Regions from separate parts of the Sphingopyxis sp. OAS728 genome, predicted to be linked through region 2. Evidence: riboswitches for the same ligand, from Rfam matches in the RefSeq annotation. Region 2 holds a riboswitch; the other holds the start of a gene.
The links. Region 2 has a riboswitch for cobalamin ahead of metE (5-methyltetrahydropteroyltriglutamate--homocysteine S-methyltransferase). Riboswitches for the same ligand answer to the same signal wherever they lie in the genome.
Positions count from the first base shown of each region.

Region 1 (7,839 bases), 130 kb from region 2:
AGCATAACCCTGCTCGGCAAAGAGCGTCTCGCTCACCTTGCTCGCCCGAACAAGGTAATCGTCGGCCATTCGCCACCCGTTTCGACGCGCGCATCGATCCCGTAAACCGCGCGGAGCCGCTCGGCGGTCAGCACCTCGGCGGGTGTCCCGTCGGCGACGATCCGCCCTTCGTCGATCAGCAGCAGCCGGTCGCAGTATCGCGCCGCCAGCGTCAAATCGTGCAGCACCGCGATCACCAGTCCGCCGCCGGTCGCTTCGGCGCGCAGCATGTCCATCACGTCGATCTGGTGCCCCGGATCAAGGCTGGCGAGCGGTTCGTCGGCGATCAACGCGGGCGCCTCGACCGCCAGCGCGCGCGCGAACAGCACCCGCGCGCGCTCGCCGCCCGACAGCTCGGTCGCGATCCGGTCGCGCAGTTCCAGCACATCGGCGCGCGCCATCGCGCGTTCGATCGCCGCCGTATCGGCATCCGAAATCCGCGACATCGGCGCGAGGTGCGGCAGCCGCCCCAGCCCGACGAGCCGCTCGACCGTCAGTGGCCAGTGCAGGGTCTGCCCCTGCGGCACATAGGCGATGCGCCGTGCGAGGTCGGCGCGCGGCATCGCCGTCACATCGACGCCATCGACCTCGGCGCGGCCGCTCGCGGGCACCAGCGCGAGCATCGCGCGCGCCAGCGTTGATTTACCCGCGCCATTGGGACCGACGATCCCCGTCAGCGTGCCCGCGCGAAAATCCGCGCTGACGCCATGCACGACGGTCCGGCGCCCGAGCGTGACGCCGATCTTGTTCAGCGTGATGCTCACCATATCCGTCGCTCCCGCATCAGGTGGAGGAGGAAGATCGGTACCCCCAGAAAGGCGGTGACGACGCCCAGCTTCAGCTCGTTCGTCGTCGGAATGATCCGGACGCCAAGGTCCGCGAGCGTCAGCAGCGCCGCACCGCCGATGGCCGAGGGCAGCAGGATCGCCGACGGGCTGCGATCGGTGAGCGGGCGGATCAGGTGCGGCACGATCAGCCCAACGAAACCGATCGATCCCGACACGGCGACCGCGCCGCCAACGCCGATCGCGGTGCCGATGAGCAGCCGCAATCTTGTTCGCCGAAGGTCGGTGCCTAGCGCCTGCGCGGCATCCTCGCCCAGCGTCAGCGCATCGAGCGCGCGCCCGTTCCACAGCAGCATCGCCCCGCCGATCGCGATGCACGGCAGTGCGATCCACACATGGTCGAACGACCGGTTCTCGAGGCTGCCGAGCAGCCAGGTCATGATTTCCATCGCCGCGAAGGGATTGGGCGACAGGTTGAGCGCAAGGCTGGTCCCCGCGACCGCGAGCGTGCCGACCGCAATCCCGGCAAGGATCAAGGTCAGCGGGCTTTCGGCCTTGCCCGACAGGATGAACAGCAAGGCGAGCGACAGCAGCGCGCCGCCCGTCGCGAGCAAGGGAAGCATGACAGGATGCAGTTCAGCGATCCCGAAATAGAGCGCCGCCACCCCGCCGAGCGCCGCGGCGTTCGACGTTCCGAGCACCGACGGTTCGGCAAGCGGATTGCGCAGATAGCCCTGCAGCGCGGCGCCCGCGAGCCCGAGGATCGCGCCGACGCCGAGCGCGAGGATCGTGCGCGGCAGGCGCAGGTCGAACAGGATCACCGACGCCACCCGGTCGCCGTCGCCGGTCGCGGCGGCGATCAGCCGCGCGACCGAGAGGTCGACCGCGCCAAACAGCAAGGATCCGGTGGCGGCGACGAGCGTCAACAGGAGCAGCGCCGCGATCAGCGACCAGCGGGGCAGGGCAAGGCGGTTCATGGTCGGTCCCCGTCGATGCGCGCAATCTGCGCGGTCATGCTGCGCGCCGCCTGTGTATAGGCGGGGCTGCCGCATACGGTCCACGCCTGCGGAATGCTGATGCGCGGAATATCCTTGATCGCGGGATGGTGCAGCATTTCGCTTCCCTGGTCGGTCACGACATCGGTCGCGCTCTCGACGATCAGGAAATCGGGCTCCGCCGCGACCATTTCCTCAAGGCTCAATTGCGACAGCGGCGGCTTGCCGAGCTTGCCCGCCAGATTGACCAGCCCGACGCGCCCCATCAGCTCGTCGATCAGCGTCCCCGTGCCGGTCATATAGCCGCGCCGCTGATAATAGGCCGCGACGCGGCCCTTGCCCGGCTTGGGCAGCCCGGCCAGCTCGCCTTGCATTCGTGCGATCAGCGCGCTGCCGCGTTCGGGATGGCCGACCGCCGCCGCCGTCTCGCGGATCGAGGTATAGATTTCATCCAGCGTGTTCGCGGTGGCGAGATCGAGTAGCGGATAGTCCTGCCGCGGCAGCGCGCGCAGCGCCGCGCTGCGGCTCGCCGGCATGCCGACGATCAGGTCGGGTTCGATCGCCAATATCTGCTCGGCCGAATTGCTGAGCAAGGGAATGCCTGCGGCCTTGGCCGCCTCGCCCGACATTTCGACATCGGTGGCATTTTTGGTGAGCCCGGCGATCTGCTCCCGGTCGGCGAGCGCGAGCACAAGTTGGTCGGCGCACAGGTTGATCGATACGATGCGCTGCGGAACGGCGGGCGCCTTGGCGCGCGGGGCGGGGGAGGTCGCCCAGAGCAGTCCGGCGCCGCCGAGCAGCGCCGCTGCCGCCGCAAGCGCGCGCGCCCGCATCAGAACTCGATTCCCTTCTGCGCCTTCACATTCTGCTCGCGGAACGGATGCTTCACCTGCGCCATCTCGGTGACGAGGTCGGCGGTGTCGATCAACTCCTGCGGGGCATTGCGCCCGGTGATGATCACATGCGTCATATGCGGTTTCGCACCCAGCGCCTCCAGCACCTCATCCACCGGCAGATAGTCGTACCGCAGCACGATGTTGAGCTCGTCGGCGATCACCATCTTGTAGCTCGGGTCGGCGATCATGCGCTTCACCTCGTCCCACGCTTCGCGCGCGACCGCAATGTCGCGCGTCCGGTCCTGCGTGTCCCAGGTAAAGCCTTCGCCCATCGGCTTGAATTCGATCAGGTCGGGAAAGCGATCGAACACCGCTTTCTCGCCCGTCGCCATCGCGCCCTTCACGAATTGCACGACCCCGACCTTCATGTCGTGGCCGATCGCGCGCACCGCCATGCCCAGCGCGGCCGAGGTCTTGCCCTTGCCGGGGCCGGTGTGGACGATCACCAGCCCCTTTTCGACCGTCTTGGTCGCGACTTTTTTGTTTTGCGCCGCCTGAATTTTCTTCATCTTCGCCGTATGTTCGGCGTCGGTGCGCGCCTTCATCAGAAGCGCGCCCGCACGCCGCCATAGGCCGCGCGGCCATAGGTGCCGTAATTGAACGCGGTCGCATAATCGGCGTCGAACAGATTGTCGACGCGGCCGTAAATCTCGAAATGGCCGCCCACGGGGAAGGATGCGCGAATGCCCGCAAGCGCATAGCCGTCGAGCGGCACAGCGTTCGCCGCATCGTCGAAACTGTCGCCGACCAGCGTCAGCGTCGCGCCGGTCGACAGGCCGAACGACCAGTCATAATCGGCCGACAGGCTGACCGCATGCGCGGCGCGGCGGGGCAGGCGCTTGCCGTCGAAGGCCGGCCGTCCCGACCGGTCGCGCGCGTCGATATAGCTGTATGATGCGGTGACGTTCAGCGCATCGACGGGCTTCAGCGCCAGCGTCGCCTCGATCCCCTTGGCACGCGTGCGATCGATATTGCCATAGGTGAAGGTCGCATTGTCGTAATTGATCTGGTCGTCGGTGTTGCGCAGGAATGCGGTCAGCGAGATCAGCGCGCGGCCATCGGCCAGATTCTGGTCGATGCCGATATCATAGCTTTTCGACCGTTCGGGGCGCAGCGCGCTATTGCCGCTGAAGGCGTCGTAAAGCTGGTATAGCGACGGTGCCTTGAACCCTTCGCCATAGCTCAGCCGGACGTTGGTCGCGCCCGCATTCGGCGAATAATTGGCGTTGGCGCCGAAGGTCGTCGCGCCGCCGAACTGACTGTGGTCGTCGTGACGGACGCCGCCCGACAGCGACAGGCCGGTAAAGGGCTGGACGATCCCCAGCGCATAGACGCTGTCGATATTCGCCTTCTGGCTGTCGGTCGATCCAAAGCCGAAGAAATCATAGTCGGGCCGCTCATGCTCGTAACCGAAGATCAGCTTGGCCTGCTGCACTGGCGTCACGACGCCCTGATATTCGAACCGCAAATTGGTGCCCGAATAGCCGTAATCGGGCGCGGTGCCGCGCACGAAATAATAATCGCGCTCGTTGCGCATCCACGTCACTGCCGCGCGGCTGGTGAAATTGCCGTCGAACAGGCCCAGGTTCAGCCCTGCATAACCGACATATTGGTCGAGCTTGGCAACGTCGGCGCTGTCGGCGGGCGCGCCGAAGAAGCTGTCATAATCGAGGTCGGCGTTGATGTAATAGCCGCGCAGGTCGAGGCTCAGCGCGTCGCTGAACGCGACCTTCAGCCGCGCGTTGCCCGCGAAATTCTTGTATCCGTCCTTCTCGGTGCCGACCGCTGCCGACGAAATGCCGTCGGTGCGAAAATAAGCCCCGCCGATCCCGCCCGAAATCGCCCCGGTGGTGCCCGACACATCGGCCTTGGCACTGAGCGTATCGCTATACCCATATTCGGCCGAGGCGCCCGCCGCAAAGCCTTCGGCCGGGGTCGCGGTCATCAGGCTGACGACGCCGCCGATCGCCTGGCTGCCGTGCACGACCGAATTCGACCCGCGCAGCACTTCGATCCGGTTGATGTTGCCGGTCAGCAGATGGCCGAAATCATATCCGTCGCCGATACCGCTCGGATCGTTGACCTTCACCCCGTCGATCAGCACCAGGGTTTGCGTCGTTTCCGCACCGCGCAGCGAAATTCCCGCGACCGATCCGGTGCTTCCGGTGCGGTTGAAGCGCACGCCCGGCGTCGTCGCGAGCAGGTCGACGATGTCGACCGTCTGGCGCTTTTCGATCGTGTCGGCGTCGATGATCGTGATCGCCTGACCGACTTCGTCGCGCGGTTGCTCGATCCCCGACGCGGTGACGACGATGTCGTCGCGGTCGCTATCGGTGGTTTGGGCCGGCGCAGGCGTCGCCGCCGTGAAAGCCAACAGGGAAATGGTCGCAAATTTCAACATGGGTAGGGCCCCGCACGCCGACAACGAAGGCGGAGCCTGTCGATACGCGCGCGCGATCGACCGATGTCGGCGGCGCAAGTGGCGTCATGGCCTGCGACCCCGTCACCGAGGCGGCTCCGGCCGCCTGGTTGTCGCTCGACGGAAACCTCCGTGCCGCGGCCTTTCCCTGGACCTTGGCATTGAGCGACCCACGCCGGCAGGTCTCCTGGCTCGCGGGTCAGGGCTCGATGCACGCCTTCCCAGGTGACCCCAGTGGCTGATCCGAACGCGTCGGACCGGTGCATCTCGCTCGCCGCTTACAGTTGCAGGGACAGCCTCGGCTTCGGGGGTTCAGGACGAGCCCCTTCACCGCGTTCCCATTTTAAGCCCTTTCGGGCACCGGCGCGATCATGCGCGAGGCAAGCCCCGCACGCGCCGCCCATAGCGGAATCGCGCTTTTGCGCAATGGCTATTGGCGTTCGACGATCATCGCCGCACCGACGCCCATCGCGCCGGTCAGCACGACAAGTCCGTAGCGTCCCCCGCACGCGTCGAGCGCGTCGAGCAGGGTCGAGGTCAGGATCGCGCCGCTCGCGCCCATCGGATGCCCCTTTGCAAGGTGTCCGCCGCTGACGTTGACGCGCGCCGGATCGGCATCGCGGTCGCGCAGGAATTTGGCGATGGTGACGGCAAACGCCTCCATGAACTCGATCCGGTCCATATCGTCCAGCGTCAGCCCGGCGTGCGTCAGCACCTTGTCCATCGCCGCGAAACCTGCGGTCAGTGAGGCCGCGGGGTCGCCGCCGCTCTCGGCAAAGGCGACAACGCGCGCACGCGGCGCGATGCCCAGCCCTGCGCCGCCGACCAGCGCCAGCCCCGCGCCGTCGCAGATCGGCGGCGCGTGGGCGATGCTGTGCAGCGGTTCGAAGGTCGCGCCTTCGAGCGCGCCGGCATATTGCGCCTGCAGTTCGCCAAAGGCGGCCGGCGCGGCGGCTAACGATTCCGCTGTGGTTTGTCGGCGGATGCATTCCTCGCCCGCCAGCGCGCCGGTCGCGATGCGCGAGGATTGCAGGGCGGCGTCATTTTCGGTCGCCGCTGCTTTCTGCTGCGAGCTGAGCGCCACCGCGTCGAGCTCGGCGCGCGTGATGCCTTCGACATGGGCGAGCCGGTCGGCAGCGAGCACCGGCGGCACGAAGCGCGCGTGCGGTGGCAGTTCGTCGTTGGCGTAAAAGCCCGCGCGGTCGCCGAGGAACGGGCTCGCGCTCATCGATTCAACGCCGCCCGCGAGGATGTGCGTGGCTTCGCCGCTCGCGACCTTCGCCACCGCCTGACCGATCGCCGACAGCCCCGACGCGCAATAATTGTTGATGCTGTGCGCCGCCGCGGTGTCGGGAAGCCCCGCGTGGAGTTTCGCAAGCATCGCGATATGCCCCCCCTGAGCGCCGCTCTGCGTGACGCAGCCAAGCAGCATCGCGTCAGGCGCCGACGCGATAGCGCCGCAACGAGCGGCGAGCGCGGCCGCCTGCTGGCGCACCAGTTCCTGCGGACTCAGCCCGGCAAGCCCACCATCGGGCCGCGCCTTGCCGCGCGGCGTGCGCACCGCATCGTAGATAAAAACGTCGGTCAAATCAGGTGCCGACGACGAAGCTGACTGCGGTCGTCGCGCTGCCGCCGACGTTGAAGGTCGCGAAGTTGCGCGCCCCTTCGACCTGATAATCGCCCGCGTTTCCGGTGACTTGCCGCCAGCCGTCGAGCAGCATCCGTACCCCGGTGGCACCTACGGGATGCCCGAGCCCGATCAGCCCGCCCGACGGGTTGACCGGCAATTTGCCGCCCAGCGCAATCGTCCCGTCCTCGACCGCGCGCCAGCTTTCGCCCGGCTTGGTGATACCGAAATGATCGATCGCCATATATTCGGTGATCGAGAAGCAATCATGCACCTCGACCCCGTCGCAGGCATAGATGTCGGGCATCTCGGCACGGCGCAGCGCGTCCATCATCGATTTGCGAACGCTAGGAAAAACAAAGTCTTGGCCTCTACTCCCCGCGACCTTCGTCGAATAGAGCAGGGGCGCGGTCGCATGCCCCCATCCCTTGATCCGCGGAATGCTGTCGATCGAAATCCCCCGACGTTGCGCGTAAACTTCGGCAACTTCCGCCGAAGCCAGAAAGATCGCGGCGGCGCCGTCGGTAACCTGCCCGCAGTCGGACTTGCGCAAGCTCCCTTCGATCAGCGGATTGACCTCGTCATTCTCGCCGAGATGCTCATCCGTGATCGCCCAGCCGCGCGTCTGCGAGTACGGGTTCTTCTTCGCATTGGCGAAATTGTTCGCCGAAATGCCGCGCAGATATGCACGGTCGAGGCCGAAGCGTTCGTCATATTCCTCGGCGACGCGCGCGAACATATATGGCCAGAGGTAGCGCGCCTCCTGCGCCTCGCGCCCCGCCCAGGCAGCGGCACCGAGATATTCGGCGGCACACTGGCCGGGGACATTGCGCATCAGTTCGATGCCGAGCACCAGAGCAAGGCCGTAGCGTTCGGCTTCGATCTCGGCCGCGGCGGCGAGGATCGCGATGCTGCCCGAGGCGCAGGCGGCCTCGTGCCGCGACGCGGGGATGCCCGCGAGGTCGGGGTGGACGTGACCGAAGAAACCGCCGAGCTGGCCTTGTCCCGCGAAGAGTTCGCCGACGAAATTGCCGACATGCGCGGTTTCGACCTCCTTGGGTTCGATGCCGGTCGCAAC
Region 1 is NZ_JADBDT010000001.1:1,246,201-1,254,039, reverse strand. Features, by position in the region: gene GGC65_RS05900 (phytanoyl-CoA dioxygenase family protein) at 1-69, opposite strand, end outside; gene GGC65_RS05895 (ABC transporter ATP-binding protein) at 33-806, opposite strand; gene GGC65_RS05890 (FecCD family ABC transporter permease) at 800-1,801, opposite strand; gene GGC65_RS05885 (ABC transporter substrate-binding protein) at 1,798-2,652, opposite strand; gene cobO (cob(I)yrinic acid a,c-diamide adenosyltransferase) at 2,652-3,260, opposite strand; gene GGC65_RS05875 (TonB-dependent receptor plug domain-containing protein) at 3,260-5,116, opposite strand; cobalamin riboswitch at 5,294-5,514, opposite strand; gene GGC65_RS05870 (acetyl-CoA C-acyltransferase) at 5,565-6,722, opposite strand; gene GGC65_RS05865 (acetyl-CoA acetyltransferase) at 6,724-7,839, opposite strand, start outside.
Region 1: another riboswitch for cobalamin. It lies ahead of GGC65_RS05875 (TonB-dependent receptor plug domain-containing protein); the one in region 2 lies ahead of metE (5-methyltetrahydropteroyltriglutamate--homocysteine S-methyltransferase).

Region 2 (7,839 bases):
GAGAGCGAGCTTAGTGAAATAATTAAATACAGAAATGACGCAGCGCATGGGAGTTTGGATATTAGTGACATTCTGCATGTCAACGTACTAGTGGAGTTTTGTGAATTTATCTCGGCGCTTTGCGAAGCGATATCGGAAAGAGTTCAGCTCTCTGGTTTGCTCTTACTCAAAGACAAAGGCTTTGTAGAGAAGAGAGGAAAATTAACAGAATCCTTGAGAGATGGCACTGTTTTCATTGGAAAAATGACAGGGGGTTTTGAGATAGGGGGAACAGTTTACCTCTGTGGAGAGAGCTACTGCGTCGAGCGGATGGTTACAAGTCTACAGATTGAAGGACAACCTCATGACCGGGTTCTTCTCGAAGAGGCTGCTGAGCTTGGCATGATGTTCGACATACCGGCAAAAAAGAACGTCGTGCTATTCCGCTTTAACGAGGCGCCCCCGGTCCCAGAACAACTCGTCGTGGCTCAAATGGCTGACGAATCTCCGACTGCGGAAGTTTAATCTTTCCTACATTTCACCCATATGGTTCATTCTATCGGTTTCACCCAACCGAAAGGACAAATCGATGGACGACTCCCCGCACGATCCCGCGTTTATCCCCGCCCCCGGCAGCTATCACTGGACGCCGCGGCTCCAGCGCGAATTTCTGGAGGCGTTCGCCACCAACGGGTCGGTGAAGATTTCGGCGGCGAAGGTCGGCATGTCGCCCGGCGCCGCCTATCAGCTCAAGCAGCGGCCCGAAGGCGCGGCGTTCCGGCTCGGCTGCGCCGCGGCGCTGCTGATCGCGCGCGGGCGGCTCGTCGACGAGCTGCTCGACCGCGCGATCTGGGGGCATGACGAGCTGACCACCGTCTATCGCGAGGAGGACCGCAGCCTCTACAAACGCCGCCGCATCGACAGCCGCCTCGGCCTCGCGATGCTCGCGCGGCTCGACCGCATGGTCGAAACGCGGGCGCGGGCGGGCGAAGAGATGCTCGCGCAGGTCATCGCCGGCGACTGGCCGGGCTTCCTGTCGCTGTTCGACGCCGCCGAAGCCGCGCGCACATCCATCGACGCCGGAACGGCATCCGGAGACGCGCCCGAAGACGCCGAGGCCGGCCCCGCCGCCAGCGAGGCGCCCGGCATGTCCGCCGCCCTCGCCCTCTGGCTCGCCGGTCGCGACAACCGCGCCAACCCCCTCGCCACCCTGTGGCGCGGCACCGCGATCGCGAATGAAGTTACGCAGTTTTCCGCCATTTCGGACGCCGATCCCGAACACGCCGACGCGGAGGGGCCGACCCCCGAGGAAGAGGCGGATGCGATGACCGTGTGGCACGACGACGCCACCGGCGAGCTGCGCACCAACTTCCCCCCGCCCGACGACTTCATCGGCATCGAGGAAGGCCAGTTCGGCCATGACGATTACGAACGCACGCTCGATGCCGAGGAGGAAATCGCGTGGGAGGCCGCGCTGGCCAGGGTCTATGCCCCCTTGCGCAAGGCCGGCGAAGCCGCCCGCCGCGCCTTCTTCGCGCTGCCCGACCCGGCGAACGATCCCGCGCTGGAAGGCGGAAAGGCGCGGAAATCGGCGAGTGGTTGAGCCTTTGTGCACCCCGGTGAAAACCGGGGCCCAGCGCGGAAAGAAGCGATGCGGCGGCCTCGCGCCTCATGGGTCCCGGCTTCCGCCGGGATACACTAGAGCGTCCTAAACCGCCGCCACCCCCATCGCCGCCGCCCCGCGCAGCCGCTCGGCATCGCGCGACGGCGGCAGGCCGAAGGCGCGGGCATATTCGCGGCTGAACTGCGACGCGCTCTCATACCCGACCGAGTAAGCCGCGCGGCTCGCCTCGCTGCCGCCGGCGAGCAACCGCCGCGCCGCATGCAGGCGCAGCGTCTTCTGGAACTGCAGCGGGCTCATCGCGGTCGCTGCCTTGAAATGCCGATGGAAGGAGGCAACGCTCATCCCGGCAATCTCGGCCAGCGCCGACGTACGCAGCATCTCTTCATAATGCTCGTGCATCCACAGGATCGCGCGCCGCACCCGCGACAGCCGGCTGTCCTCCTGCGCGATGGCGCAGAGTTGATGTCCGAGCGGCCCTTGCAACAGGCGATAGAGGATTTCGCGCTCGCGCATCGGCGCCAGCATCGCGACGTCGCCCGGCCGGTCGAGCAGCCCGAGCAGCCCTGCCCACGCCTCGACCAGCTCCTCGGTCACCGACGCGACGGCAAAGCCCGCGAGGTCGCCCGGCGGCGTGTGGCCGATGGCGGCGGGGTCCATGCTGGCGATCAGGTCGGCGAGCGCGCCGCGGTCGATGCGCAGCGCCGCGGCGACATAGGGCTTGTCGGGGCTCGCCTCGACCACGCGGCCGACCGCAGGCAGGTCGAGCGAGGCGACGAAATAGCTCGATGCGTCGTATCGCAGCACCTGGTCGCCGATCACGACCTGCTTCGTCCCTTGCAGGATCAGGCAGGTGACGGGTTCATAGACGGTCGCGATCCCGCTGGTCGGCGCACATTGCGTCGCGACGACCAATCGCGGCACCGGCGTCTCATAATAGGGGGAAACCGCGTGGCGCAGCACTTGTTGGCATATCGAGTCGAGCCGGTCTTGCATGATCCCAACATCGGACGCCGCGCGCCCGCGCGCAAGGGACGGCTTCCTCGCCGCCACCGCATTGAGAGGAATAGGCAAGCAGATGCCATGATCGGGCAGCGCGGCGGCGGGCGCAGCGCCTATCTTGACCGGGTCAGGGCAATCCCCTCCGCCCTGCTTCATCCAAGGAGCTTAGCATGACCCAGTTCAACGCGAAATCGACCACCGACGACGTCCTCGCCGGGGTCGACCTGTCGGGCAAGCGCTTCCTCGTCACCGGCGTCTCGGCCGGGCTCGGCGTCGAAACCGCCCGCGCGCTCGTCGCCCACGGCGCCGATGTCGTCGGTGCCGCGCGCGACCTGACCAAGGCCGAAGGCGCCACCGCCGCCGTCCGCGACGCCGCAGCACAGGGTGGCGGCAGCTTCGAGCTGATCCAGCTCGACCTCGCCTCGCTCGCCAGCGTCCGTGCCGCCGCCGATGCGCTGATCGCCGACGGCCGCAAATTCGACGTCGTCATCAACAATGCCGGCGTGATGGCCGCGCCCTTCGGCAAGACCGAGGATGGCTTCGAAACTCAGTTCGGCACCAATCACTTGGGCCACTTCACCTTCGCGAACCGCATCGCGCCGTTGATCAAGGACGGCGGCCGCCTCGTCAGCCTCGCCTCGTCGGGGCACCGCTTCTCGGACGTGAACCTCGCCGATCCGAACTTCGACAATGGCGATTATGAACCGTGGATCGCCTATGGCCGTTCGAAGACCGCGAATATCCTCTTCGCCGTCGAGTTCGACCGCCGTCACAAGGACCGCGGCGTGCGCGGCATCGCGCTCCACCCGGGCGGCATCCACACCGAACTCGGCCGTCACCTCGACGAAGGCGCGATCGAGGCGCTCGTCGAACAGCTCAACGCCAATGCCATTGCGGCGGGCGAGCCCGTGTTCGAGTTCAAATCGATCCCGCAGGGCGCCGCAACCTCGGTCTGGGCCGCCGCGGTCGCCGATCCGGCCGAGGTCGGCGGGCGCTATCTCGAGGATTGCCACGTCGCCGAGCTCGCGAATGACGAGGGCCTGCGCGCCGGCGTGCGCTCCTATGCGATCGATCCCGACAACGCCAAGGCGCTGTGGGCGAAGAGCGAGGAGATGGTCGGCGAGCGTTTCTGACGCCTCGATGACGACAAGGGAGCGGGCGGCCGTGCGCCGTCCGCTCCGCATCGTCCCGAACCGCCCGCTAGTCGACGACCCAATAGTCGGCGGCCCCGCCCGGCTCGAAGCCGCGGCGGCAAATCACATTTCCGTCCTGCGTCAATTCGGCCCACGCGCCGATCGTCTCGCGCTCCATCATCACCAGCGCCGCGGCGACATCCTCGGCCTCGAACGCAACGCGCTTTTCCATCCCGAACCAAGCATCCTGATATCGCAGGACAAAGGTGGTCAGCACGGCGACGTCAGCCGGGATTTCGGGGCGCGGCAAACACTCGCATTCGCCGTCGCTGGAGCCGCTGGAATAGTCTTGGGGGAGCTTCATGGGGGAGAGCCTTCGGTGGGGGAAACGAAGGGGGCAGTCCCGCCGGCCTGTTCAGCCGCGACCGCCGCCAGGGCGAAAGGATTTGGTCGGCAATGCATCTCCTGCGCCCCGCGGGCGTGCGGACGGCACCGCGAAAGGCGGCGCAAGGTGTCCGAAAACTATGCTATATCATTGCCATACGCCTTGGTATCGGCCCCACCCCGTTCGACGGGCCGCCCGTTCGAATCGACAAACGACTTGACGTTTGCATGGCATACGAAGGCACCAGGGCGTCATATAAAGAATTCTTTATATGACTATTGACAAGCCCCGCCGCTGCGTTATGTTTCAGCCTGTCGAGGTTCTCTGCGCCGCTTGCGCTGCGTGGAGCTAAGACGGGAAGCCGGTTCAAAGCCGGCGCTGCCCCCGCAACTGTAAGCGGTGAGCGATGGTCGCTACGTGTCACTGGTCCGGCAAGGGACCGGGAAGGCCAGACCACCGCGTCGATCCGTGAGCCAGGAGACCTGCCTCGTCAGATACGTCCTCCGGCGGGGTGTCCGGTCAGGCCGCATGCATGGCTGCGCCCGACCTTGCTTCACGGGCGCGGACTCGTGCCTGCTCGTCTGCCCGGCGCCTTGCCCCTTGCAAGGTGTTTGAAAATGACTGTCAGCGTCGCCACCCTCGGCTTCCCCCGCATCGGCCTCCGCCGCGAACTCAAATTCGCGCTCGAAAGCTATTGGGCGGGCAAGTCGACCCTCGCCGAACTCCAGTCCGCCGCAGCGGGCCTCCGCGTCGCCAACTGGGCGCGCCAGAAAGCGCTCGGCGCCGACATCCTGCCCTCGAACGACTTCTCGCTCTACGACCATGTCCTCGACACCAGCGCGCTGATCGGCGCCGTCCCGCCCCGCTACGACTGGAGCGGCGAGACGGTCGATCCCGACCTCTATTTCGCCATGGCGCGCGGCGCGCAGGGCCCCGCCGCCTGCGGCCACAGCCACGACACAACAGCGCAGGAAATGACCAAATGGTTCGATACCAACTATCATTTTATGGTCCCCGAACTCACCGCGGGCCAGACCTTCCGTATCGCCTCGACCAAGATTTTCGACGAATTTGAGGAAGCCAAGGCGCTCGGTTATTCAACCCGCCCCGTCCTCCTCGGCCCCGTCTCCTATCTGATGCTCGCCAAGGGCAAGGCGGTCGAACCGCTCGCGCTCCTGCCGCAGCTCCTCGACACCTACGCCGAAATTCTCGCCCGCCTCGCCAAGGCCGGCGCGGAATGGGTCCAGATCGACGAGCCGTGCCTCGTCCTCGATCTCAGCGCCGAGCAACGCACCACCTTCGAGCGCGCCTACGCCCGCCTCGCGACTCGCGGGCCCAAGCTGATGCTCACCACCTACTTCGGCGGCCTCGGCGACAACCTCGACCTCGTCGCTGACCTCCCCGTCCACGGCCTCCACCTCGACCTCGTCCGCGCGCCCGACCAGCTCGAGCCCGCGCTCGCCAAGCTCCAGCCACACGTTCTCCTATCGCTCGGCGTGATCGACGGCCGCAACATCTGGCGCGCCAACCTCCCCGACCTCTATTGGCGTCTCAAGGAACTCGCCGGCAAACGCGACCTCATCCTCGCCCCGTCCTGTTCGCTCCTCCACGTCCCGGTCGACCTGACACTCGAAACCGGCCTCGATCCCGAAATCGCCCAGTGGCTAAGCTTCGCGGTGCAAAAGATCGAGGAACTCGCCGCGCTCGCCAAGGCGCTCAATGAGGGCGAGGATGCCAGCTTCGCCGCCTTCTCGGCCTCGCGCATCGCCGCGGTCGCGCGCCAGACCTCACCGAAAATCCACAACCCGGCAGTCGCCCAGCGCCTCGCCGCCCTCGACGAAAGCGCGACCCACCGCACCTCGCCCTTCGCCGTGCGCCGCGACGTCCAGCAACAGCGCCTCGCCCTCCCCGCTTATCCCACCACGACGATCGGCAGCTTCCCGCAGACTCCCGAGGTCCGCAAAGCCCGCGCCGCGCATATCAAGGGCGAAATCGACGATGTCGCCTATGACCAGTATCTGCGCGTCGAAACGCGCGCCGCGGTCAAATGGCAGGAGGAAATCGGCCTCGACATCCTCGTCCACGGCGAATTCGAACGCAACGACATGGTGCAATATTTCGGCGAGCAACTCGCCGGCTTCGCCTTCACTCGCGCCGGCTGGGTGCAAAGCTACGGCTCGCGCTGCGTCCGCCCGCCGATCCTCTATGGCGACGTCTCGCGCCCCGCGCCGATGACCGTCGACTGGTGGCGTTATGCGCAGGACCAGACCGACCGCCCGATGAAGGGCATGCTCACCGGTCCCGTCACCATCCTCAACTGGTCCTTCGTTCGCGACGACCAGCCGCGCGAGGCAAGCTGCCGCCAGATCGCGCTCGCGATCCGCGACGAGGTGCACGATCTCGAAGCCGCCGGCGCCGCGATCATCCAGATCGACGAAGCCGCGCTGCGCGAAGGCCTGCCGCTCCGCCGCAGCGAATGGCAGCATTATCTGGACTGGGCGGTCGAAAGCTTCCGCATCGCATCATCGGGCGTCCGCGACGACACGCAGATCCACACCCATATGTGCTATTCGGAGTTCAACGACATCATCCGCGCGATCGGCGCGATGGACGCCGACGTTATTTCGATCGAGACCGCGCGCTCGCAGATGGAGCTGCTCGACGCCTTCGCCAGCTATGCCTATCCGAACGAGGTCGGCCCCGGCGTCTACGACATCCACAGCCCCCGCATCCCGGCCGAGCGCGAGATGACCGACCTTCTCACCCTCGCCGGCCAGCATGTCTCGCCGCAGCAGATCTGGGTGAACCCCGATTGCGGGCTCAAGACGCGCAAATGGGATGAGGTGCGCCCGGCACTCGTCGCGATGGTCGCCGCAGCCCAGGCGATGCGGACCAAAGCCCGCATCAAGGAAGCCTATGATGCAAACTGACGCGATCATGCCCGACGGCCAACCCGCCGTCCGCGTCACCGCCATGCCCGTGAACGCCAATGTCTATGGCGACATCTTCGGCGGCTGGCTGATGGCGCAGATGGACCTCGCGGCATCGTCCGTGGCCTCACGCCACGCACGCGGCCGCGCGGTGACGATCTCGGTGGAAGGCATGTCCTTCCACCGCCCCGTCTTTGTCGGCGACGAGGTGTCGGTATTCGGTCGGCTCGTCAAGGTCGGCCGCACCTCGATGCACGTCGAGGTCGAAGCCTGGGCGCGCGACCGTCATGCCGACGAGGATAACAAGGTCACGCAGGCGGTCTTCATCTTCGTCGCGGTCGGCCCCGACCGACGCCCGCGGACGGTGAAGCCGCTCGAAACCTGATCGTCAGGCGGCGTCGCCCGACTTTGCCCGGCGACGCCGCCACAGGATCAACCCGCCGACGCCCAGCCCGAACAGCCCGACCATCCCCGGCTCGGGTATCGGCGTCGCGCCACCGCCGGTCGAACTGTCGCCGCCGCTCGATCCGCCACCGGGCGGCGACGTCGTATAGCCGCCCTTGAACGTCCCGATATGCATCTCGCCATTCTGCTTGAGATTGCCGAACACCGCCGACCCCTGAATATAATTACGCGTCTCGGCATCGGCGAGCGGCGCGAGCACCGATCCGCCCCATGCAGTGCTCAGCTTCAGCGTCTCGGCCTCGGGGAAATTCCAGATCACCCGCTCGCCAAGGTTGTTCGTGCCGCCCAGGAAATTGTCGTTGAGGTTGATCGACCGGCCGCTGA
Region 2 is NZ_JADBDT010000001.1:1,116,869-1,124,707, forward strand. Features, by position in the region: gene GGC65_RS05265 (MAE_28990/MAE_18760 family HEPN-like nuclease) at 1-504, shown strand, start outside; gene GGC65_RS05270 (hypothetical protein) at 569-1,582, shown strand; gene GGC65_RS05275 (AraC family transcriptional regulator) at 1,688-2,596, opposite strand; gene GGC65_RS05280 (SDR family NAD(P)-dependent oxidoreductase) at 2,773-3,735, shown strand; gene GGC65_RS05285 (hypothetical protein) at 3,803-4,099, opposite strand; cobalamin riboswitch at 4,421-4,625, shown strand; gene metE (5-methyltetrahydropteroyltriglutamate--homocysteine S-methyltransferase) at 4,738-7,050, shown strand; gene GGC65_RS05295 (acyl-CoA thioesterase) at 7,037-7,435, shown strand; gene GGC65_RS05300 (choice-of-anchor A family protein) at 7,439-7,839, opposite strand, start outside.